Regions from separate parts of the Mixta sp. BE291 genome, predicted to be linked through region 4. Evidence: predicted binding sites of a transcription regulator. Region 4 holds the regulator's gene; each other region holds the start of a gene.
The links. The regulator CRP, encoded in region 4, controls carbon source genes, mostly activating them, when cyclic AMP is high. The targets are predictions, from matches to a motif close to ATGTGANNNNNNTCACAT.

Region 1 (6,050 bases), on a different contig from region 4:
TGCGCCGTGAACTGAAAAAAGCGCAGGAAAGCTACTGGGCTGGTAACAGCAGCCAGCAAGATTTGCTGGCAGTGGGCCGCGAACTGCGCGCTCGCCACTGGCAACAGCAAAAAGAAGCGGGCGTGGATTTGCTGCCGGTAGGCGATTTCGCCTGGTACGATCATGTTCTGACCACCAGCCTGCTGCTCGGTAACGTTCCGGCGCGCCATCAGAACACGGACGGTTCGGTGGATCTGGACACGCTGTTCCGTATCGGCCGTGGTCGTGCGCCAACCGGCGAGCCTGCCGCTGCCGCTGAAATGACTAAATGGTTTAACACCAACTATCACTACATGGTGCCGGAATTCAGTAAAGGTCAGCAGTTTCGCCTGAGCTGGACGCAGCTGCTGGATGAAGTGGATGAGGCGCTGGCGCTGGGTCACAAAGTGAAGCCGGTGCTGCTGGGGCCGGTGACCTATCTGTGGCTGGGCAAAGTCAAAGGCGAGCAGTTCGATCGTCTGACGCTGCTGAACGATATCCTGCCGGTTTATCAGCAGGTGCTGGCTGAGCTGGCGAAGCGTGACATTGAATGGGTGCAAATTGATGAGCCCGCGCTGGTGCTGGAGCTGCCGCAGGTGTGGCTGGATGCCTTTAAACCGGCTTATGAGGCGCTGCAGGGGCAGAGCAAACTGCTGTTAACCACCTATTTCGACAGTATTGGTCAGAACATCAATACCATTCGTGCGCTGCCGGTGCAGGGCCTGCATGTGGATCTGGTTCATGGGCAGGACGATATCGCCAGCCTGAATCAGCAGATTCCCGCCTCATGGCTGCTCTCCGTGGGCGTGATCAACGGCCGTAACGTCTGGCGTGCCGATCTCAGCAGCTGGTTCGAGCGCCTGCAACCGCTGGTAAGCCAGCGTCAGCAGCTGTGGCTCGGCTCTTCCTGCTCGCTGCTGCACAGCCCTATCGATCTCAATAGCGAAACCCGTCTGGATGAGGAAGTAAAAAGTTGGTTCTCCTTCGCGTTGCAGAAGTGCGGCGAGCTGGCGCTGCTGAGCCAGGCGCTGAACAATAATGATGCGGCCGCGCTGGAAGCCTGGAGCGCACCGATTCGCGCCCGCCGTCACTCTTCTCGCGTGCATAACGCGGCGGTGGCACAGCGACTGGCAGCGATCAACGCTCAGGACAGCGAGCGTCAAAGCAGCTATAGCGAGCGCGCTCAGGCACAGCGCCAGCGTTTCCAGCTACCGGCATGGCCAACCACCACCATTGGCTCCTTCCCGCAAACCACCGAGATCCGCGGCCTGCGTCTTGATTTCAAACAGGGACGCCTTGACGGCAATCACTATCGCACCGGCATTGCTGAGCATATTAAGCAGGCGATCGCCGAGCAGGAGCGTCTGGGGCTGGATGTGCTGGTGCATGGAGAAGCTGAGCGTAACGACATGGTGGAATACTTCGGCGAGCATCTGGACGGTTTTGTTTTTACGCAAAACGGCTGGGTACAGAGCTACGGTTCCCGCTGCGTGAAGCCGCCGGTGATTATTGGCGATGTCAGCCGTCCGGAAGCGATTACCGTTGAGTGGGCGAAATATGCCCAGTCGCTGACCAGCAAGCCGGTAAAAGGCATGCTGACCGGCCCGGTCACCATTCTTTGCTGGTCTTTCCCGCGTGAGGACGTTTCACGTGAAACCATCGCCAAACAGATTGCGCTGGCGCTGCGTGACGAAGTGGCAGATTTGGAAAAAGCGGGCATCGGGATTATCCAGATTGACGAACCGGCGCTGCGTGAAGGCTTGCCGCTGCGTAAGTCTGACTGGGCCGCCTATCTGACCTGGGCCGTGGACGCGTTCCGCCTTAACGCCGCCGTGGCGCAGGATGATACCCAGATCCACACCCATATGTGTTACTGCGAGTTCAACGACATCATGGATTCCATCGCCGCGCTGGATGCGGATGTGATTACTATCGAAACGTCACGTTCCGATATGGAACTGTTGGAATCTTTTGAAGAGTTTGAATATCCGAATGAAATTGGCCCGGGCGTGTATGACATTCACTCGCCGAACGTGCCTGACGTCGAATGGATGGAAGCGCTGCTGCGTAAAGCGGCGCAGCGTATTCCGGTAGAGCGTCTGTGGGTGAACCCGGACTGCGGCCTGAAAACCCGTGGCTGGACCGAAACGCGCCTGGCGCTGGCGAATATGGTGCAGGCAGCGCAGAAACTGCGTGCGGAAAATCGTTGATTTCAACGTGTTGATACCAACAGGGGCGCTAAGCGCCCCTTTTTTTTACCGATCGGCAGGCTTCACGCCATATTGATGGAACCAGGCGAGCATACGTTGCCAACCATCTTTGGCTGATTCTTCATGGTAGCTCGGACGATAATCGGCGTTAAACGCGTGTCCGGCTTCCGGGTAAACGATAATTTCCGCCGTGGCGTTAGCCGCATGCAGCGCCTGCCGCATTGAATCAACGCTTTCCAGCGGAATACCTTCATCTTTTGCGCCATACAGGCCCAGCACCGGCGCGTTTAAATCAACGGCAGCATCAATCGGGTGCGTTGGCTGTTTCAGGGTTTTTTCGCCGGTCAGACGGCCATACCAGGCGACGCCCGCCTTCAGCTGCGGATTGTGCGCCGCATAAAGCCAGACAATGCGGCCGCCCCAGCAAAAGCCGGTAATTGCCATATTGCGCATATCACCGCCATGTTTTGCCGCCCAGTTGGCAACGTGATCGAGATCCGCCAGCACCTGCGCATCAGGCACGTTACTGACGATGTTTTTCAGTAATTGCTGAATGTCGCTATATTCGCTGGGATCGCCCTGGCGGAAATAAAGCTCCGGCGCCACCGCCAGATAGCCTTCCGCCGCCAGACGACGGCAAATATCGCGGATATGCTCATGTACGCCAAAAATCTCCTGTACCACCAGCACTACCGGCAGCGGGCCGTTGGCCTCTTTCGGGCGCGCATACCAGGCGGGCATATTTTCGCCCTGCGTATTGATGGTGGTTTCGCCGCCCTGGATGGCGTCGTTGTGCGTAATAATGGTTGTCGCGGCGGTTGGCGATACGGCCGGGGCGAACCCGTTATCGCCCTGTTTTTCGCCCAGGTTGTTTTCGGTTTTCATTGTTATCTCCGTGCTGCTATTAGCGCAATCCGGTAACTATAGCCAAAATCAGCCAAAGGCTCCGGCCTGCATGTCCGCTTTCTCTTTAACATTCTGCTGGATAAATACACACAGCAACTTGTAGCAAACCGGTGAAGCAGAGTGCTTTAATGTGATTGTTATCACGTTATTTTTTAAGGTGAATGTAACTTTCATTTTCTGAAGTGATTAATCTCACATATTTTTTAGCGGGCTTACCGTAGAGTAGCCGCCAACAGGTGAATTTTCTCAGGAGGGGTTATGGCCCAGTCAGATGTGTTTCATTTAGGACTAACTAAAGCAGACTTGCAGGGCGCGACGCTGGCGATTGTGCCGGGCGATCCGGAGCGCGTGAAAAAGATTGCGTCGCTGATGGATAATCCCCAGGCGCTGGCTTCGCACCGTGAGTTTACCAGCTGGCGTGCTGAGCTGGATGGCAAAGCGGTGATTGTCTGCTCAACCGGTATCGGCGGCCCTTCGACCTCTATTGCCGTGGAAGAACTGGCCCAGCTGGGCATCCGTACTTTCCTGCGTGTTGGTACCACCGGCGCGATCCAGCCCGATATTAATGTCGGTGATGTACTGGTGACCACGGCGGCGGTGCGTCTGGATGGTGCCAGCCTGCACTTTGCGCCGATGGAGTTTCCAGCCGTTGCCGATTTCGCCTGTACTACCGCGCTGGTTGAGGCGGCGAAAGCCGCTGGCAACACGCCGCACATTGGCGTGACCGCCTCCTCTGATACCTTCTACCCAGGCCAGGAGCGTTATGACACCTTCTCGGGTCGCGTGGTGAGCCGTTTCCAGGGCTCCATGAAAGAGTGGCAGCAGATGGGCGTGCTGAACTATGAGATGGAGTCCGCGACGCTGTTAACCATGTGCGCCAGCCAGGGCCTGCGCGCCGGGATGGTAGCTGGCGTGATCGTTAACCGTACGCAAAAAGAGATTCCTGACGCCGCGACCATGAAGCAGACCGAAAGTAACGCGGTAGCGATTGTGGTGGATGCCGCGCGCCGCCTGCTGGCGTAATTTTCCGCGCCGTGGCGAAAGGTTTACGCCGCCCCGGTGAAGGGCGAACGGTGTTTTCAGGGCTGGCTTATTGTCAGCCCGTTTTTTATCTGGACATTGATACAGTGCGCCTCTACCTTGGCTCTGTTTGTAGCAGGAAGGAGAGGGTGCGGTGGATAACCAGCTTATTGTTGGGATCGCTTTGGCGCTGGCCGGTGTGCTGGCCGGTTGGCTGTTTGCGCATTTTCGCATTGCCGGGCAGCTGGCCGCGCAGGAAACGGAGCGGCGTCTGTTGGAGCAGGCGTTGGCGCAGGCAAAGCAGCAGGAAGCGCAACAGCAGCAGCAGCGTCAGGCGGAACAACAGCAGCAACAGCTGCGCGACAAAGAGCTGCGTCAGCTGCATGGCGCGCTGACCGCCGCCCAGGAAAAGCTCCAGCATTTTGACTACTGGCGTAATGAGAGCGAACAGCTCAGCCGTGAACTGCGTAATCAGCTGGAGGTCAACAGCGCGCAGGAAGCGGAACTGCGTGAAGTCACTATCCGCCTCGAAGAGACCCGCCTCGCCGCTGAAGAGAAACAGCGTCTGCTAACCAATAGCGAACAGCGTCTGAGCGCGCAGTTTGAGAATCTCGCCAACCGAATTTTTGAACAGAGCGGCCGTCGCGTTGATGAACAAAACCGTCAAAGCCTGAACGGGCTGATTACGCCGCTGCGTGAGCAGCTGGACGGCTTCCGTCGTCAGGTGCAGGAAAGCTTTGGTCAGGAAGCGCGTGAGCGTCATACGCTGACGCATGAAATTCGCAACCTACAGCAGCTGAATGCGCAAATGGCGCAGGAGGCGATCAATCTCACCAAAGCGCTGAAAGGCGACAATAAAACCCAGGGAAACTGGGGCGAAGTGGTGCTGAGCCGCGTGCTGGAGGCTTCCGGCCTGCGCGACGGGCATGAATATGAAACGCAGGTGAATATTCAGGTTGATGCGCAAAGCCGCATGCAGCCGGACGTGATTGTGCGTTTGCCACAGGGCAAAGATGTGGTGATCGACGCGAAAATGACGCTGGTCGCCTATGAGCGCTATTTTAACGCCGATGATGAAGCCACGCGTGAGCAGGCGATCGGCGAGCATATCACCGCTATTCGCGGCCACATTCGTCTGCTCAGCCGTAAAGATTATCAACAATTGCCCGGTTTACGCTCGCTGGATTATGTGTTGATGTTTATCCCTATTGAGCCTGCCTTTTTGCTGGCGATAGATCGTCAGCCGGAGCTGATTAGCGAAGCCCTGAAGCACAATATTATGCTGGTTAGCCCAACCACGCTGCTGGTGGCGCTGCGTACCATTAATAACCTCTGGCGCTATGAGCATCAGAGCCGCAACGCGCAGCGTATCGCCGATCGCGCCGCGCGGTTATACGATAAAATGCGGCTGTTTGTGGATGATATGACCAGCATGGGACAGCATCTCGACAGAGCGCAGGAAAGCTATAATCAGGCGATGAAAAAGCTTTCGCAGGGGCGTGGCAACCTGATTGCCCAGAGCGAAGGTTTTCGGCATCTGGGCGTGGAAATAAAGCGCAGTATTAACCCAAGGCTGGTGGAGCAGGCGCTGCCGGAGGCCGGAAGCGCGGACGACGAAGAGTCGGCGCGCATCGGGGCGGAAAGCGCGCCGCAACAGGGCGCTGTGGCGTGGCACGACAGCATTCGGCAACGATGAATAACGCCGGGCTCACGTGCCTGACTACGGGTACTCTGTTACACTGCAAAGATATTTGATTGTGGAGCAGGTGAAGCAGATGGCAGATGAATCCAGGGACACGACACATTTCGGTTTTCGTACCGTAGCTAAAGACGAAAAAGCGGACATGGTAGCGGGCGTATTTCATTCCGTTGCCGCCAAATATGATCTGATGAACG
Region 2 (6,050 bases), on a different contig from region 4:
GTTCAGTGGATACCGCACATTCGTTAATGCCAATCATGCCGCTTTCCAGCGCCGAGGAGACGCGGAATACCCGTTGCAGGTTTTGCGTATAAAAATAGGCTGCCAGACCATATTCCGTAGCGTTCGCCCGGCGGATAACCTCATCCTCATCGCTGAAGCGGAAACAGGCCGCCACCGGACCAAAAGTCTCTTCCTGCGCCAGCTTCATCTCTTCACTGGCGTCGGCAATCACCGTCGGCTGCCAGAAATTGCCGCCCAGGGCGTGCGGTGCGCCACCGGCCAGGATACGTCCGCCTTTTGCCTGCGCATCCTTTACATGCTCCTCAACTTTTTCCAGCGCTGCGTGATTGATTAACGGGCCGACTACCACGCCCTCTTCCATGCCATTGCCGACCTTCAGCTTATTGACCTCTGCAGCCAGCTGATTGACGAAACGATCGTAAACCGCATCCTGAATGAAAAAGCGATTTACGCTGACGCAAACCTGTCCGGCATTGCGGAATTTATTGGCGATCGCCCCTTTCACCGCGGCATCAATATCCGCATCGTCAAACACGATATAGGGCGCGTTGCCGCCCAGCTCCATTGAAAGCTTTTTCATGGTGTCCGCAGCGTTACGCATCAGCGTTTTGCCCACCGCCGTTGAGCCGGTAAACGAGATTTTACGCACTGCGCCGCTGGCCATGATCGCATCGCTGATGGCATGGGTATCACCGGCAACGCCGTTCAGCACGCCATCAGGCACGCCCGCTTTTTGCGCCAGCGCCAGCAGCGCAAAGGCGGAAAGCGGGGTGTTATTCGCGGGTTTAATGATACCGGTGCAGCCTGCGGCCAACGCCGGGCCGAGTTTGCGCGTCAGCATCGCCATTGGGAAATTCCACGGCGTGATGGCGGCCACTACGCCAACCGGTTCGCGCGTCGCCAGAATGCGTGACCCATTTTTCGCTGGCGGAATAATCTCGCCGTTAACGCGCTTGGCCTGCTCGGCAAACCACTGAATAAAGCTGGCGGCATACTCCACTTCACCTTCCGCCTCTTTCAGCGGCTTGCCCTGCTCCGCCGTCATCAGCTGACCCAGCCAGCTTTTATGCTCGATGATAAGCTGATACCAGCGATAGAGGATTTCCGAGCGCTGCTTCGCCGTCAGAGCGCGCCAGGCCGGAAAGGCGCGTTCAGCGGCGGCAATCGCCTGTTCCGTCTCCTGCTTCCCGCCTTTCGCCACGCGGGCAATCACCTCTCCGGTCGCTGGATTCAGCACCTCAAAGGTTTCACTCAGGGTTTGCCACTGGCCATTAATCAGACAACCGGTCTGAAAGAGTTCATGATCTTGTAGGGAATGGGACATGTTGCGCTCCTGTTTTTATCATCCTGTTGTGCCAAGTATAGTTGGCAAAGCGCGGCTCTTTGGTTGCCGCGCGGCAGGAAAAAAGGAAAACAGGCGGAAAAGCCGGTGCCAGAAAGGCACCGATGGCAGGATTAAATATTGATCAGGGTGTTCTGATATTTTTTCAGCATATCGGCCAGACGCCTCACCGGTTCGGTAACGTTGAGTGGCGCCTGATAGTGCTGTAGCTTTTCCTGGTAGGTATCAAACTCGCGCAGCAGCTTTTGGTAGTAATAGCGCCGCTTGTCATCGCTGCGTGAAGCGATAACCCGATCGGCGGTATAGCGCAGCTGTTTATGAAACGCGGAAAGATCGGCATTCACCGGAATCTCCGCATTACGCAACCGCTGATGCCCGATAATCAACGTCAGCGCCAGGCGGTACTTATCGATATCGCCAGGAAACAGATTCAACAGTAAAAACAGCTGCTGATAGAGCGCGGGCAGATGGTTTTCATTGCGGCGCGCCGGATTGGTGGTCAGAGCGGAGACCGCCGCGTACATAAAGCGATTCAGCAATGTGCGGCCGGTGCGCGCGCGCGATTTGTCGCGAATAATCAAAATCACCATCAGCGCGACAAAACAGCCGATGACTTGGCCCAGCGCGCTATCCAGAAACGCATTGACCGAAAAGGTCATCGGGTTATCCAGCACCAGAATATTCAGCGTACCGACAAACGCGCCGAGCGTGCCTAACTGCCGTCGCTGAATAAAGATCCCGGCGACAAACGCCAGCGTGCCGATAGCGATACAGAGCAGCAGCATACTCTGCTGGGTCGAGGGCATAATCACCATAAAGTAGAGCGCCCCCAACGGCACCGCTACCGTCATGCCGTAAAGGAAATCTTTCGCCATCATCAGCGGATTCGGCGCGCGCATCGCCAGCGCGGTAATCACCGCCAGCATCAGCATACAGCCGCTGCCGGAGGTCCAGCCGCTGTAAAGCCAGAACAGCGTACCCAGCGCCGTCGCCACAAAGGTACGGATGCCGTTAATCATCGCATGATGGGTTTCCGCCGAGCGCGCGCGCACCACATCCACTTCATGGCTCAGCAGCGCCTCTTCCTGCTGGCTCATGCTACAGTTGGTCTGCACCCCTTTTAACAGCATCAAATATTGCGTGGCGGCGCCTGTCCAACTGACCAGAGTAATCGGCGTGCTTTTGCTGCCCGACGCGCTGATTACGCGGCGCAGATTTTTCAGATGTTTGTGCAACTCGCTGAGGCTGGTGACCTCTTTTTCCAGCAGAAGGCGGTACTGCGGCGGAATATATTCCGGGCGGGAGTTTTGAATCAGAAAGGTTTCCGCAGCCTGGGTAATCAGCGTCAGCGAAAGCGTATGCATGCCTTTCAGACGGCGGTTCGCCCGCTGCCAGCGTGATGATTCCATATTCAGCTGGCTGCGCATGCCGTTAAGCGTGGTGGTGCGCCGTACCAGATTGCTCCATGCCTTATCCACTTCGTCTTTATCGCCGTGGGCGACGCAGAGCTGCAGCAGACGATACTGCTCCAGCAGCAGCGTTTCGATCTCTTTATCTATCACCTTCTTGATCGAGCGCGGCGAGAAAACCATATCCGCCAGAATCGCCGAGACGATGCCAATGATGATTTCGCTACAGCGTTCCACCGCAAACTGCGGCGCCAGCGTCGGCGTTCCGGCGGTTAAATCCACGCTGACCACGATAATCAACGCGGTATAGCCTGCCAGCCCCAGCGCATAGGAGTTTTCTACCCGCATTAATGAGGAAAGCCAGACGCAAAAACCCGCCCAGATACAGCAGAGCAGCATCATCACCACCGGCGCGCGAATGGTGGCGATCATAATCACCAGCGCCGCCAGGCAGCCAAGAAAGGTGCCGATAATACGCAGCATGCCGCGATGGCGCAACGCGCCGGAGTAAGGATCGCCGCCCGCCGCGAACGCGGTGCCGCCGGCGACGATGCCCGCGGTCATCACCGCCCAGCGCGGCGTTTCCAGATTAAAGTGAAAGCCAATCAGCAGCGCCGTCAGCACGGCAAACGTCAGCTTAACCGGAAAACGTAACCGTTCGAGTTGCATCACGCCCCCCGCTTAACCGAACTCACGCAGGCGATGCAGCAGCCGGGCCAGCGGCGATGCCGGTTTTTGCTCACGATCTTTCTCACCGGTGACGACAATAGTGGCGGTAGTGCCCGCTGGATAGAGATTGCCCGGCTGATGATCGAGCAGGATCTTCACCGGCACGCGCTGCGCCAGACGCACCCATTCCAGATTCGAATCGATGGTGGCCATCCCTTTGCTGTCAACGCTGCTGCTGCTGTTGGTGACGCCAGCGGCCACGGAATCAACCGTGCCGCGCAGGACGCGATCGCTGCCCAGCGGCGTGATCTCTGCCCGGAAGCCGGGGCGCACGCCTTCCAGCTTGGTCTCTTCCATATAGGCCATCACGTAGTAGGAGTTCTGTTTTACCAGCGCGACCGAGGTGGTGCCGCGCGTAATAAACTCGCCGGTAAACACGTTAAGGTTGGTGACCCAGCCGTTGGCCGGTGCGCGGATAACCGTACGTTCCAGATCCAGCTTCGCCAGATCGCGTGAGGCCTGGGACTTCGCCAACTGATGTTCGGCGGTTTGCAGATCGTTATTAGATTGCTCGATCGCTTCACGCGACATGGCGATCGCGCCCAGCTGATTGCGGCGGGCCGCTTCGCGACGCTTTTCATTCACCAGCGCCTGGTAATACTGCACATCCGCTTCCGCTTCCGCCAGCGCCTTCTCAAAGCGCGGCTGATCGATGGTAAACAGCACCTCTCCCTTTTTCACCAGCTGGTTGTCATGCACGCGCACATCGGTAATCAGGCCGGTGACGTCAGGCGCGATAGCGACCACGTCAGCCGCAAATTTGGCGTCTCTTGTCCAGGGCGATTCGGTATAAAACGCCCAGGCGCGGAAAATAACCACCACGGCGATAGCAACCAGAATCAGGGTAATGGCATAGCGTGTAATTTTTCTTATTAGAGTTTTCACTTAAAACCTCAGACAAACAGACAGGAGACTAAATAGAACAGGCAGCAGTAGAGTGCGGTATTAAACAGCGCCGGATGCCAGACAAAATCATACAGGCCGACCGGCAGCAGCACGCGGCGCACCAGCCAGAACAGCAAGAGCGAAACAATGATTTCAAAAAATATGGGCGGAAAAGAGAGCCCAAATATGACGATAACCGGTAACACACTCATCTTTCATCCTTATTAATACGTAACCGGGTCATACCGTTGTGCCAGCACCAAACGGCCTGTGAAGACAGGAAGTTTCATATTACGGGTTGATGATGATCGGACGACAGGTACACTGTCAGACGAATATCAGCACCTAAAGCATAGCGTGTACTTAAGTGTCCTGGCACAAAAGGTGAGTTACCAGACGGCAACCCGGCGGCATATAGTAACGTGCCTGACTATAAGTTATCTACATAATGTGATCTAAATCACTTTTAAGCCAGAGTGAATAATGGAACGACTCAAGGGTATGTCGGTTTTTGCCAAAGTTGTTGAATTGGGGTCATTTACTGCCGCTGCGCGTCAGCTGCATATGAGCGTCTCGTCCATAAGCCAAACTGTCTCGAAACTGGAAGATGAACTGCAGGTGAAGCTGCTGAACCGCAGCACCCGCAGCATCGGGCTGACCGAGGCGGGCCGCATCTACTATCAGGGCTGCCGCCGTATGCTGGCGGAGGCGCATCAGGTGCATGAGCAGCTTTACGCCTTTAATAACTCGCCGATCGGCACGTTGCGCATTGGCAGCTCATCGACCATGGCGCAAAACGTACTGGCAACGATGACGGCGGAAATGTTGCAGGAATACCCTGGCCTGACGGTGAATCTGGTGACCGGCATTCCAGCCCCCGACCTGATCGCTGACGGACTGGATGTGGTGATTCGCGTAGGCGCGTTACAGGATTCCAGTCTGTTTTCGCGGCGGCTCGGTTCGATGCCGATGGTGGTCTGCGCGGCAAAACACTATCTTGAGCAGCACGGCACGCCCGACAAGCCCGCCGATATCGCTAATTTTTCCTGGCTGGAATATAGCGTGCGCCCGGACAACGATTTCGAACTGATCGCGCCGGAAGGGATCAGCACGCATCTTTCGCCGCAGGGACGCTTTGTGACTAACGATTCACAAACGCTGACACGCTGGCTGAAGGCGGGCTGCGGCATCGCCTATGTACCGTTGATGTGGGTGATTGAAGAGATCAAAGCGGGCGAGATAGAGATCCTGTTTAGCCGCTATCAGTCAGATCCGCGACCGGTTTACGCCCTGTATACGCAGAAAGATAAGCTGCCGTTAAAGGTGCAGGTCTGTATTGATTACCTCAGCGCCTGGTTTAAAAAGGTGGCGCAGATCTATCAGGAACATCGTCAAAGCGGTTAATCCCCTGGCAGCGGGCTGCCAGGGGAGATCCATCAGGCGGTGCCGCCGACGGTTAACCGATCCAGCTTCAGCGTCGGCTGACCGACGCCAACCGGCAGGCTTTGCCCTTCTTTACCGCATACGCCCACGCCTTTATCCAGCGCGAGGTCGTTGCCGACCATGGAGATCTGCTGCATCGCTTCGATACCGGAACCGATCAAGGTGGCGCCTTTTACCGGCCGCGTAACTTTCCCTTTCTCGATCAGATAGGCTTCTGACGT
Region 3 (6,050 bases), on a different contig from region 4:
ACCAGCAGCAGGCCGAACAGCGGAAAGCCGATCGCCGCGCCAATCACCGACCAGGAAGCGGCAAAGCCGTGTTCAAACGCGGCCTGGGCGGTGCCGATAGTGGATTTTGCGCCGATATATTCTGACATCAGCATCACGCCGACGATAAACGCTGGCATCGCGCGCGAGCCTTCCATAAAGTCGCCGCTGCTTTTACTGCGCAGCCGCCAGGTCATCCAGGTGGTAAATAAGATATACGCGATCACTATTCCAATAATGATCAGCGTATCGGTAGTGGTAAATTCTTTCATTATGGCCTCTCTCAGACGTAATGAACCCGGGGGCTAACCCCCTCTTTTTCACGTAATCAGGCGGAGATATTGTTTTTGTTATTGCAGATACTGATTCACAATCTGTCGGATGCGCTGTTCGTCTGCGGCGCTGAACTGCACCGCATAGCGGCTTTCGCCGACATCCTGTCCCATTAGCGCCAGCGCTTTTTTCACCGCGGCGGGAGAGAAGGCAACGCTGTACAAATCGGTACGCAGACCGGTGACGTTTTCCTGGGCGAGTTGTGATGCGGCAAGATCGCCCGCCTGGTAAGTGCGCCAGATGGCATTGATCGCTTGCGGCGCGACGTTGGCCAGGCCCGAAATGCAGGCGGAGCAGCCTTCCACGAGGCCGCGATGAATCAGTGAATCTGGCCCGTTCAACACGGTGAAGTTTTCTGCGCCCTGCGCGGCCTGAAGAAAACCTTGCAGGCTCTCGTAGCTACCGGCGCTGTCTTTGATGCCGATGATATTGGGATGCGCGGCCAGCGTACGTACCGTTTCCGGCTGGAGCGTATTGCCGGTGCGCGCCGGAATGTTATACAAGAACAGCGGCACCTCGAGCGCGTCCGCCACGCGAAGGTAATGTCCGATCAGCTCCTCCTGTTTAAGCGGCACAAACCAGGGCGTGATCGCCGAAACGGCATCCACACCCAGCTGCGCCACCTGCTTGCCCAGGCGGATGGTTTCTCGTGTGGCGATCTCGCCAATATGCGCCACGACCGGCGCCCGACCCGCAGTCTCATCGACACAGGTTTGCGTCACCGCCAGCTTCTCTTGCTCATTCAGCACAAAGAATTCGCCGTTGGTGCCGCCACAAAAAATACCGTTGCCTGCCTGCAGCTGACGGCGTACCTGCTGGCGCTGTGCCGTGGGTTTAAAAGCGCCTGCGGCATCAAAGGTGGTGACAATCGCAGTCAGCACGCCTTCAATTTTCTGTTTCATGATTACCTCGTTATTCAGGCCTGTTGGGTGGGAAAGAGCGTCAGATAAATATCCCGCACCATCCTGGCGCTGACCTGAGTCGGGACATTTTTAATTAACCGTTGGACATCCAGCGCCGATTCCACCAGCTGCGGGAGCTGATCGGCATTGATCCCCAGCTCATCAAGGCTGGCGGGAAGCTTCAGGCGGCGCACCAGCGCGGCGAAATAGTCCACCAGCGCGTGAGATTTTTCTTCCTCGTTCAGGCGGCGATCGGCATCGGGCAATAAGTCATACGCCTGAGCGAATTTACCCACCGCCGCCGGACGTACCGCACGCATACAGGGCGCAAGCAGGATGGCGTTAGCGACGCCGTGCGGCAGGTGATATTTGCCGCCGAGCGGATAGGAGAGGGCGTGTACCAGGTGCGTTCCGGCATGGGCAATCGCCGCGCCGCCATAATAAGAGGCCCACAGCATATCGAGGCGCGCTTGCAGGTTGTGCGGCTCGGCGACACTGGCTTCCAGGCTGGCAAACAATTTTTTCAGGCCAATCAGCGCATAGTTATCGCTCACTGGATTGGCGACGGTCGCGGTAAAGCATTCAATCAAATGGCACAGCGCGTCGATGCCGGTAGAGGAGGCGATATGCGGCGGCATGCTGGTGGTCAGCTCCGGCACCAGCGCGACGTAATCGGGCAGCATCACCGGTGAAATGATCCCTACCTTGGTCTGCTGCTCCGGGATCGCCAGAATCGCGTTTGGCGTAGCCTCCGATCCGGTGCCCGCCGTGGTCGGGATCAGCAGCGAAGGCAGGCGCGCGGTGGGCTTCTCGCCCGCCAGCAGCTGATTCAGCGTCGGTGCATCTGGCAGACACAGCACCGAGAGCAGCTTGGCGACATCCAGTACGCTGCCCCCGCCAATTCCGATCACCATTTCTACCTGACGTCCGTTCAGGCTTTGCAGCTGTGCGGCGACGTCATGCTGGCTCGGCTCCGGCGGAACATTATCCAGAACGATCAGGCTCTCCGCCTGGCGCTGTAGCTGTTCCGTCAGCGCCGCCACCGCAGGAATGGCGCGGATATTTTTATCGGTCACCAGCAGCAGGCTGCGCTGGTTTTTTATCAGATAACCGATGTCGTTAAGCGCCTGAAAGCCGCTGATGAGAGTGCTGTTGATGTTCATAAGGTCTCGTATTTCCCCCCGCAGAAGCTGCGTAATGATTTTATTTATTCAAAAAAAGCACTGGTGCCCAATTTTATAGGGGAAATCGCATGTGATTAATTTGAGTTTGCTCACATTTAATCAATCATGATTGAATATAATCATTATGCAGCGCAGGAACCTTTTTACCATGGGGAAAGAGATGAAGATCAAACATACATTCGAAAAAATTCCGGGCGGGATGATGGTGGTGCCGCTGGTTATTGGCGCATGTCTGAATACCTTTTCCCCTGAGGCGCTGGAAATCGGCGGCTTCACTACCGCTTTATTTAAAAATGGCGCAGCAGCGTTGATCGGTGCCTTTTTGCTGTGCATGGGAGCGGGCATCAGTTTTCAGGCCGCGCCGCGTGCGCTGCTTCAGGGCGGCACGATCACCTTAACCAAGCTGGTTATCGCGATGGCGATGGGCCTTGGCGTGGAGTATCTGTTCGGCGCAGGCGGCATCTGGGGCCTGAGCGGGGTAGCGATTATTTCTGCTATGAGCAACTCCAACGGCGGGCTGTATGCCGCGCTGGTGGGGGAGTTTGGCAACGAGCGCGATGTCGGTGCGATTTCAGTGCTGTCGCTGAATGACGGCCCGTTTTTTACCATGATTGCGTTGGGCGCGGCCGGAATGGCGACTATCCCGCTGATGGCGCTGGTTGCCATTCTGGTGCCGCTGGTGGTGGGCATGTTGCTGGGCAACCTTGATGCCGAAATGCGCGATTTTCTGACCAAAGGCGGGCCGCTGTTGATTCCGTTTTTCGCTTTTGCCCTGGGCGCGGGCATTAACCTGGAAATGTTATTACAGGGCGGCGTGGCGGGCATCGTATTAGGCGCGTTAACCACGCTGGTTGGCGGCTTTTTTAATATCCGCGCCGATCGCCTGGTTGGTGGATCCGGCATCGCCGGTGCGGCAGCGTCCAGTACCGCGGGCAATGCGGTCGCTACGCCGCTGGCGATTGCGCAGGCCGATCCCGCGCTGTCTGAGGTGGCCGCCGCCGCCGCGCCGCTCATTGCCGCCTCAGTGATTACCACAGCGATCCTGACGCCCTTACTCACTTCATGGGTCGCGAAGCGTAACGGCAGGCTACAGCCAGCCCGCAAGGAGAATGTATGAAAATGATCGTCATCGCCGATGATTTTACCGGCGCTAATGATACCGGGGTTCAACTGGCGAAAAAGGGGGCGCGCACTGACGTTATGCTGACCACTGGACAAATGTCCTCCCGCCGCGCTGACGTGCTGGTGATCAATACCGAAAGTCGCGCCAGCGCTGCTCACGAGGCGGCGCGTGCGGTAACCGAGGCGCTATCGTCCTGGCGCCAGTTGGCTGATATGCCAATCCTGTATAAAAAAATCGATTCTACCTTTCGCGGTAACGTGGGCGCGGAAATCGAAGCCGCGCTACGCGCCAGCGGTAAAGGGCTGGCGTTGATAGCGGCAGCGATTCCCAGCGCTGGCCGCAGCACGCTTAACGGCGAGTGTTTGGTGCATCAGGTGCCGTTGGCACAAACCGAATTCGCCAGCGATCCGCGCACGCCGATCGTTTCTTCACGCATAAAAACCCTCCTTGAGCAGCAAAGCACACTGCCGATTATCGAGGTTCCTTTGGCGCAGATCCGCGCCGGAGCATTGCAGCGCTTACTCGCTGAATATGCCCGTCAGGCGCCGGTGATGGTGATAGCCGATGCTGTTACCGAGCATGATTTGTCATTAATTGCCGATGCGGCGCTGGCACAGCCGGACCTGCCATTACTGGTAGGCGCGGCGGGGTTGGCAAGCGCCTTGCCGACCTCCCTTTATCTGAAAGCGCGTCAGGCGCTGCCCGTTTTGGTGCTCGCCGGTTCGATGAGCGAGGTCACGCGCGCACAGGTTGCGCTGGCGCTCAGCAGCCAGCGGGCCGAAGCTGTCGATATCGATGTTGATCAACTGCTGGACGGTGAAAAGGAGGTTTATAACCACCAATTGATTGAGCAAGCCTGCGCCGTGCTCGATCGGGGGCAGCACTGCATTTTACGCACCAGCCGTAGCGAAGCGGATCGCTATCAAATCGAAAAGCTTTGTCAGCGTACGCAGCTCAGCCGCGCGCAGTTGGGCGAGCGTCTGAGCCAGCGGCTGGGTGAGCTGACGCTGGCGATTCTCGACAAAACGCGTATCGGTGGATTGTTTTTGACCGGCGGTGATATCGCCATTGCGGTTGCTCAGGCGCTGGGCGCGCAGGGCTATCGCATTCAACAAGAGGTCGCGCCCTGTATCCCATGCGGCTGTTTTATTAACAGCGAGCTGGATGATTTGCCGGTGATTACCAAAGCCGGCGGTTTCGGTTCTGAGAGTACGCTTTGTGATGCGCTCTCGTTTATTGAGGAGATGTACTGTGACCACTAAAACCATCGCGGTAACCATGGGCGATCCGGCCGGTATTGGCCCGGAAATTATTGTCAAAGCGCTTGCGGAAGGGGAGTTAAACGGCGCGCCAGCCGTGGTGATCGGCTGTCTGGAGACGTTAAAACGCGTGATGGCGCAGGGCAACCTCCCGCAAATGGAGCTGAAAGAGATTACCTCGGTGGCGCAGGCGCATTTCACGCCCGGCACCATTAACGTGCTGGATGAGCCGCTGGCCGATGCACAGGCGCTGGCGCCCGGTAAGGTTCAGGCGCAGGCGGGCGATTTAGCGTACCGCTGTGTGAAGCGCGCCGCGGAACTGGCGCTGGCGGGCGACGTCCATGCCATTGCCACCGCGCCGTTAAATAAAGAGGCGCTGCATTCGGCCGGTCATCTCTATCCTGGTCATACCGAATTGCTGGCGCAGCTGACCCAAAGCAAAGATTACGCGATGGTGCTTTATACCGATCGGCTGAAAGTGATTCACGTCACCACGCATATCGCGCTGCGTAAATTTCTCGATACGCTGAATCAACCGCGCGTGGAGACGGTGATCGGCATGGCGGACACCTTTTTACGCCGCGTTGGCTATGCGCAGCCGCGCATCGCGGTGGCGGGCGTCAATCCGCACGCCGGAGAAAATGGTCTGTTTGGCGATGAAGAAATTAACATTGTTGGCCCGGCGATTAAGGCGATGCAGGAAAAAGGGATTGATGCTCGCGGCCCTTGTCCGCCGGATACGGTTTACCTTCAGTGTTATGAAGGGCAGTACGATATGGTGGTGGCGATGTATCACGATCAGGGCCATATTCCGCTTAAGCTGCTGGGCTTTTACGACGGGGTAAATATCACTGCAGGCCTGCCGTTTATCCGCACGTCTGCCGACCACGGTACCGCATTTGATATTGCCTGGACAGGTAAAGCGAAGTCTGAGAGCATGGCCATCTCGATTCAACTTGCGATGCAACTTGCATAGGGAAAGATGAAAGGACAAAGTCGCCTCGACCAGATTATGGATTACCTGAAAGGGCATAATCTGGTTACCGTTGATCAACTGGTGTCGGCCATTTCCGCCTCGCCGGCCACCATCCGCCGCGATCTGATTAAGCTGGATCGGGAAGGGGTCATTAGCCGGACGCACGGCGGCGTAACGCTAAACCGTTTTATTCCTGAGCAGCCGACAACCACGGAAAAAAGCCAGCGCAACCTGGCTGAGAAACAGGCGATTGCG
Region 4 (6,050 bases):
ACAAGCCTGGCCCGGCACGCTGCCGGTCGATTTGCCGCAGCTGAAAGCGTTAAAGCGCCTGCGTGATTTTGATGATGCCATCACCGCGCGCGCCCACGGTTTCGCCGACGCTGGTGATTACTATCGACGCGCCAGTGCGATGCCGCTGCTGCCTGCTATCCGCAAACCGCTGTTAATTATTCACGCCGCGGACGACCCATTTATGACCCGCGAGGTGATCCCCGACAGAACGCGGTTACCTGCTAACATTGAATATCAACTCACGGAATATGGCGGCCATGTCGGCTTTGTCGGCGGTACATTGCGCCGCCCGCAAATGTGGCTGGAACAGCGTATTCCCCAATGGCTCTCACCTTATCTGGATAACTAAGCTGTGATTATTCCCTGGCAAGATCTCTCTCCGGAAACGCTGGAAAACCTGATTGAAGCCTTTGTGCTGCGCGAAGGCACCGATTACGGCGAGCAGGAACGCTCGCTGGCGCAAAAGGTGGAAGATGTGCGACGTCAGCTGAAAAGCGGCGAAGCGGTGCTGGTCTGGTCGGAACTGCATGAAACGGTGAATATTATGCCGCGCGGTCAGTTTCGCGACGGCTAGCGATGACGATGGCGCTGTGCGGCTCGTCACATTAATGCGCGCTGGCAGGCGCGTACAGTAATGACACTTGTCGCCTAAACGTGATAACAATGCTCATCGCCCGATGTTACCCAGAGAGTGCTTATGTCAGCCAGACATCCGATTATCGCGGTAACCGGCTCCAGCGGAGCGGGAACCACCACCACCAGCCTTGCCTTTCGTAAGATTTTCCAACAGCTTAACCTACACGCCGCCGAACTTGAGGGCGACAGCTTTCACCGCTATACGCGTCCGGAAATGGATATGGCGATCCGCAAGGCACGCGATCTGGGCCGCCATATCAGCTATTTTGGCCCGGAAGCCAACGACTTTGGCCTGCTTGAGCAAACCTTTGTTGAATATGGCGAACATGGGCGGGGCCAGTCGCGTAAGTACCTGCATACCTATGATGAAGCGGTGCCGTGGAATCAGCTGCCGGGTACCTTCACACCGTGGCAGCCGCTGCCGGAGCCAACGGACATTCTGTTTTATGAAGGGCTGCACGGCGGTGTGGAGACGCAGCAGCACAACGTGGCGGAAAAGGTCGATCTGCTGGTGGGTGTGGTGCCGATCGTCAACCTGGAATGGATCCAGAAGCTGATACGCGACACCAGCGAACGCGGCCATTCACGCGAAGCGGTGATGGATTCGGTGGTGCGCTCAATGGAAGATTACATTAACTACATCACGCCGCAGTTTTCACGCACCCATCTTAACTTTCAGCGCGTCCCCACGGTGGATACCTCGAATCCTTTTGCCGCGCGCGCCATTCCTTCGCTGGATGAAAGCTTTGTGGTGATTCATTTTCGCGGTCTGGAGGATATCGATTTCCCCTATCTGCTGGCGATGCTGCAAGGCTCCTTTATTTCACATATTAATACGCTGGTGGTGCCGGGCGGAAAAATGGGCCTGGCGATGGAGCTGATCATGCTGCCGTTAGTGAAACGTCTGATAGAAGGCAAGAAAATCGAATAGCTGATAAGTCAGCCAAAGCATTGCCTGGGCTGGCAACAACTACACGGCAATTGTCCGATTCAGCACAAGCTGAAGCGAGACAACAGGAGACAGTAAGATAAAGCTGTGCTACAAACAAAGCTGTAATATTTTCGTTCTATGAAACGAAAACGGGACGACTGCACGCCTTAAGGCCTCGCAGTTGCCTGCATAAATTTCCAGCAGGAAACGCTTGAAGATTTCCACGCCTGACAGGGAAAACTGCCCCCTGTATTTAGGGCACGATTACAACAGAGGATAATAGCGAATGGTTCTCGGCAAACCGCAAACAGACCCTACACTCGAATGGTTCCTGTCACATTGCCATATCCACAAATATCCATCAAAAAGCACGTTGATTCATCAGGGTGAAAAGGCCGAGACGCTCTACTACATCGTAAAAGGTGCGGTTGCGGTACTGATCAAAGATGAAGAAGGCAAAGAGATGATTCTTTCCTATCTTAATCAGGGTGATTTCATTGGCGAGCTTGGCCTGTTTGAAGAAGGTCAGGAACGCAGTGCATGGGTACGTGCGAAAACCGCCTGTGAAGTGGCTGAAATTTCTTATAAGAAATTCCGCCAGCTGATTCAGGTGAATCCCGATATTCTGATGCGCCTCTCTTCCCAGATGGCGCGCCGCCTGCAGGTGACTTCAGAGAAAGTAGGCAATTTAGCTTTCCTTGACGTGACTGGCCGCATTGCGCAAACGCTGCTGAACCTGGCGAAACAGCCAGATGCGATGACCCACCCGGACGGGATGCAAATCAAAATTACCCGTCAGGAGATCGGTCAGATCGTTGGCTGCTCGCGCGAAACGGTGGGCCGTATTCTGAAAATGCTGGAAGATCAAAACCTGATCTCCGCTCACGGTAAAACGATTGTCGTTTACGGCACCCGTTAAGCACCCCTGAAAATACGGCGTGATGCCTGTCATCACGCCGTATTTATTTTTGGTGATGTCGTGATGTGGCGGAGAATTATTTACCATCCTGAAGTGAACTATGCCCTGCGTCAGACGCTGGTGCTCTGTTTGCCGGTCGCCATTGGCTGGCTGCTGGGTAACCTGCAACAAGGGTTACTTTTCTCACTGGTGCCCGCCTGCTGTAATATCGCCGGGCTGGATACGCCCCACCGCCGCTTTTTTAAACGCCTGATCGTTGGCGGCTCGCTGTTTGCGCTCAGCAGTTTCCTGTTGCAATGGCTTACGCTGCAGCAGGTGCCGCTACCCGTGGCGCTGTTCGCCATGGCGCTGTTGCTCGGCGTTACCGGTGAAATCGGTTCGCTGCATGCGCGTCTGCTGCCCGCCTCGTTGATTGCGGCAATTTTTACGCTGGGTCTGGTGGGGCATATGCCCATCTGGGGCCCGCCGCTGCTTTATATCGGCGGTACCTTCTGGTACGGCCTGTTTAACTGGTTCTGGTTCCGGCTGTGGAAAGAGCAGCCAATGCGCGAGACGCTCAGCCTGCTTTACCGCGAACTGGCTGATTACGGCGAAGCCAAATATACCTTCTTAACGCAGCTCACCGACCCGGAAAAGGCGCTGCCGCCGCTGCTGGCGCGTCAGCAAAAGGTTGTTGATCTGATTAATACCTGTTATCAGCAAATGCATATGCTGGCCGCTAACCGCGATCACAGCCATCGCCATTTGACGCGCGCTTTTCAGGTGGCGCTCGATCTGCAGGAGCATATTGCCGTCAGCCTGCATCAGCCTGAGGAAGTGCAGAAGCTGGTCGAGCAAAGCCATGCGGAAGCGGTGATTCGCTGGAATGCCCAAACCATCGCCGCCCGGTTGCGCGAGCTGGCGGACGATTTGCTGTATCACCGGCTGCCGTCACGTTTCACCATGGAAAAACCGCTGCTGGGGCTGGAGAAAATCGCCCGTCAGCATCCGGAAAATCCGGTGGGTCATTTCTGCTATTACCATTTCAGCCGTATCGCCCGCGTACTGCGCACCCAGCGCCCTCTCTACCGGCGCGATCTGATGGCCGATCGGCAACGTCGGCTGCCGCTGCTGGCCGCGTTGCGTAGCTATCTGTCGTTTAAATCCTCTGCCCTGCGCACCGCCGCTCGCTTTGCGGTGATGCTGGTGTTCGGCAGCGTGCTGGCGTTGACGTTTAACGTGCCGAAACCCTGGTGGATTTTGATGACGATTATGTTTGTCAGCCAGAACGGCTACAGCGCGACGCGCGTACGTATTCAGCACCGTGCGCTCGGCACGCTGGCGGGGCTGATTATTGCCGCTGCCGCCCTGCGCTTTGCGGTGCCGGAATCGCTGGTGCTGCTGATCATGTTGGCCATTACCCTGGTCAGCTATCTGTTTATCCGCAAATATTATGGCTGGGCAACCATCGGCTTTACCGTCACCGCGGTGTATTCACTGCAACTGCTGTCGCTGAACGGCGCGCATTTTCTGCTGCCGCGCCTGATGGATACGCTGATGGGGTGCTGCATCGCCTTTGGCGGCATGGTCTGGCTGTGGCCGCAGTGGCAGAGCGGGCTGCTGCGCCAGAATGCGCACGATTCGCTGGAAGCGTATCAGGACGCCTTAAGAATGCTGCTGGGCAATGAGACCTCGCCGCAGAAGCTGGCCTGGCAACGGGTGCGCGTCAATCAGGCGCATAACGCCCTGTTTAACTCCCTAAGCCAGGCGATGCAGGAGCCTGCTTTCAATACGCGCTATCTGAACGATATGAAACTTTGGGTTACGCACAGCCAGTTTATTGTGGAGCATATTAACGCCATGACCATTCTGGCGCGTGAACATACCATGCTGCCGCCCGGACTGGCGCAACGCTATCTGCAATCGTGTGAAATTGCGCTGCAACGCTGTCAGCAGCGGCTGGCGTATGACGGGCCAGGGCAGGAGAGCAATATTCTGGAGGGCCCGTCCGATAACCAGGAAGGGCCAACCACCATTGTGGAGCGCCACGTAAAACGTATTCTTGAGCATCTTTCGGTGATGCATACCATCTCGTCGCTGGCGTGGAGCCAACGGCCGCACCACGGTAAATGGCTGGTGCGCCGTTTGCGTAAAGGATAAGCGCGCCTGGGCATCAGGCGCGTTCAATATTATGCAGGGTTCAATACGCGATCGGCGGCGCGCGCCAGACGCGCCATGCCATCGCCAATATCCGCCAGCGGGATCACCAGCGAAGGCGCGAAGCGCAGCACATCGTTGCCTGCGGTAAGAATCATCACCCCTTCGGCAGCGGCGGCATTGAGAATATCGCGCGCTTTACCTTTATGCTGCGGCTGCAGTTCCGCGCCGATCAATAACCCTTTACCACGGATGTCGCTGAAAAGATCCAGTTTGGCGTTGATCGCTTCCAGCGCCTCAATAAAACGCTGACGCCGCTGCTCAATGCCATCCAGCACCCACGGCGTATTAATCACATCCAGCGCCGCCTCCGCCACGGCGCAGGCCAGCGGGTTACCGCCATAAGTGGTGCCGTGTACGCCCGGCGCCATCGCCGAGGCGATGTGGTTGGTGGTCAACATTGCGCTAATGGGAAAGCCGCCGCCCAACGCTTTCGCCGAGGTCAGAATATCGGGCTGTACGCCATAATGTTCATAGGCAAACAGCTTACCGCTGCGTCCCATGCCGCTCTGTACTTCATCCAGCACCAGCAGCGCCTGATGTTGATCGCACAGCTGGCGCAGACCTTGCATAAATTCCTGCGTGGCGGGCACCACGCCGCCTTCGCCCTGAATCGGCTCAACCACAATCGCGCAGGTGTGATCGTCGATGACCGCCTTGACCGCCTCAAGGTCGTTAAAAGGCACGTGGACGATATCGGCCGGTTTCGGCCCAAAACCGTCAGAGTATTTCGGCTGTCCGCCAACGGAGACGGTAAACAGCGTGCGGCCATGAAACGCATGATGGAAGGCGATGATTTTGGTTTTGTAAGGGCTGTGGCGGGTGGCGGCATAGTAACGCGCCAGTTTAAACGCGGCTTCGTTGGCTTCCGCGCCGGAATTAGCGAAAAAAACGCGTTCGGCAAAGGTGGCAGCAATTAACTTGCTGGCAAGGCGCAGCGCCGGTTCGTTAGTAAACACGTTGCTGGTGTGCCACAACATTTCGCCCTGGGTTTTCAGCGCCTCCACCAGCGCCGGATGGCAGTGGCCCAACGCGGTTACGGCGATCCCGGCGGTAAAATCGATATACTCTTTACCCTGCTGATCCCATACCCGGCTGCCTTTCCCTTTTACCGGCACAAACTGCGCTGGTGCATAAACAGGCAATATCACCTTATCGAAGGTTTCCCGCGTAACCGCCATTTTTTCCGCTGTCATTCGCTACCCCATTTGATTTCACGTTGATGCTCAATGAAAAAATAATCATTAAATATGCATAGTAAGTCAAACGGAATCGCAAAGAAGCTGGGTTAAACCGCCGATTTACGGCGCAGAAAGTTTGCCAGCAGCTGATGGCCTTGCTCACTCA

Region 1: udp (uridine phosphorylase) is a predicted target of CRP. The motif match lies at 3,315-3,332, and genes of this name have one in related genera.
Region 2: aaeR (HTH-type transcriptional activator AaeR) is a predicted target of CRP. The motif match lies at 4,835-4,852, and genes of this name have one in related genera.
Region 3: J2X14_RS08035 (iron-containing alcohol dehydrogenase) is a predicted target of CRP. The motif match lies at 2,515-2,532, and genes of this name have one in related genera.

Annotation. Positions count from the first base shown of each region.
Region 1 is NZ_JAVDXN010000013.1:64,026-70,075, forward strand. It holds gene metE (5-methyltetrahydropteroyltriglutamate--homocysteine S-methyltransferase) at 1-2,228, shown strand, start outside; gene J2X14_RS20165 (dienelactone hydrolase family protein) at 2,274-3,113, opposite strand; gene udp (uridine phosphorylase) at 3,393-4,157, shown strand; gene rmuC (DNA recombination protein RmuC) at 4,309-5,850, shown strand; gene ubiE (bifunctional demethylmenaquinone methyltransferase/2-methoxy-6-polyprenyl-1,4-benzoquinol methylase UbiE) at 5,930-6,050, shown strand, end outside.
Region 2 is NZ_JAVDXN010000003.1:521,059-527,108, forward strand. It holds gene J2X14_RS09990 (NAD-dependent succinate-semialdehyde dehydrogenase) at 1-1,345, opposite strand, end outside; gene aaeB (p-hydroxybenzoic acid efflux pump subunit AaeB) at 1,477-3,441, opposite strand; gene aaeA (p-hydroxybenzoic acid efflux pump subunit AaeA) at 3,454-4,386, opposite strand; gene aaeX (p-hydroxybenzoic acid efflux pump operon protein AaeX) at 4,395-4,598, opposite strand; gene aaeR (HTH-type transcriptional activator AaeR) at 4,870-5,790, shown strand; gene tldD (metalloprotease TldD) at 5,823-6,050, opposite strand, start outside.
Region 3 is NZ_JAVDXN010000003.1:83,042-89,091, reverse strand. It holds gene J2X14_RS08045 (sodium:solute symporter family protein) at 1-290, opposite strand, end outside; gene J2X14_RS08040 (dihydrodipicolinate synthase family protein) at 369-1,253, opposite strand; gene J2X14_RS08035 (iron-containing alcohol dehydrogenase) at 1,268-2,416, opposite strand; gene J2X14_RS08030 (2-keto-3-deoxygluconate permease 1) at 2,598-3,554, shown strand; gene dtnK (D-threonate kinase) at 3,551-4,822, shown strand; gene J2X14_RS08020 (D-threonate 4-phosphate dehydrogenase) at 4,782-5,795, shown strand; gene J2X14_RS08015 (DeoR/GlpR family DNA-binding transcription regulator) at 5,802-6,050, shown strand, end outside.
Region 4 is NZ_JAVDXN010000004.1:477,318-483,367, reverse strand. It holds gene J2X14_RS12285 (hydrolase) at 1-370, shown strand, start outside; gene J2X14_RS12280 (YheU family protein) at 374-595, shown strand; gene J2X14_RS12275 (phosphoribulokinase) at 719-1,588, shown strand; gene crp (cAMP-activated global transcriptional regulator CRP) at 1,875-2,507, shown strand; gene J2X14_RS12265 (YccS/YhfK family putative transporter) at 2,571-4,646, shown strand; gene argD (bifunctional acetylornithine/succinyldiaminopimelate transaminase) at 4,676-5,899, opposite strand; gene J2X14_RS12255 (aminodeoxychorismate synthase component II) at 5,992-6,050, opposite strand, start outside.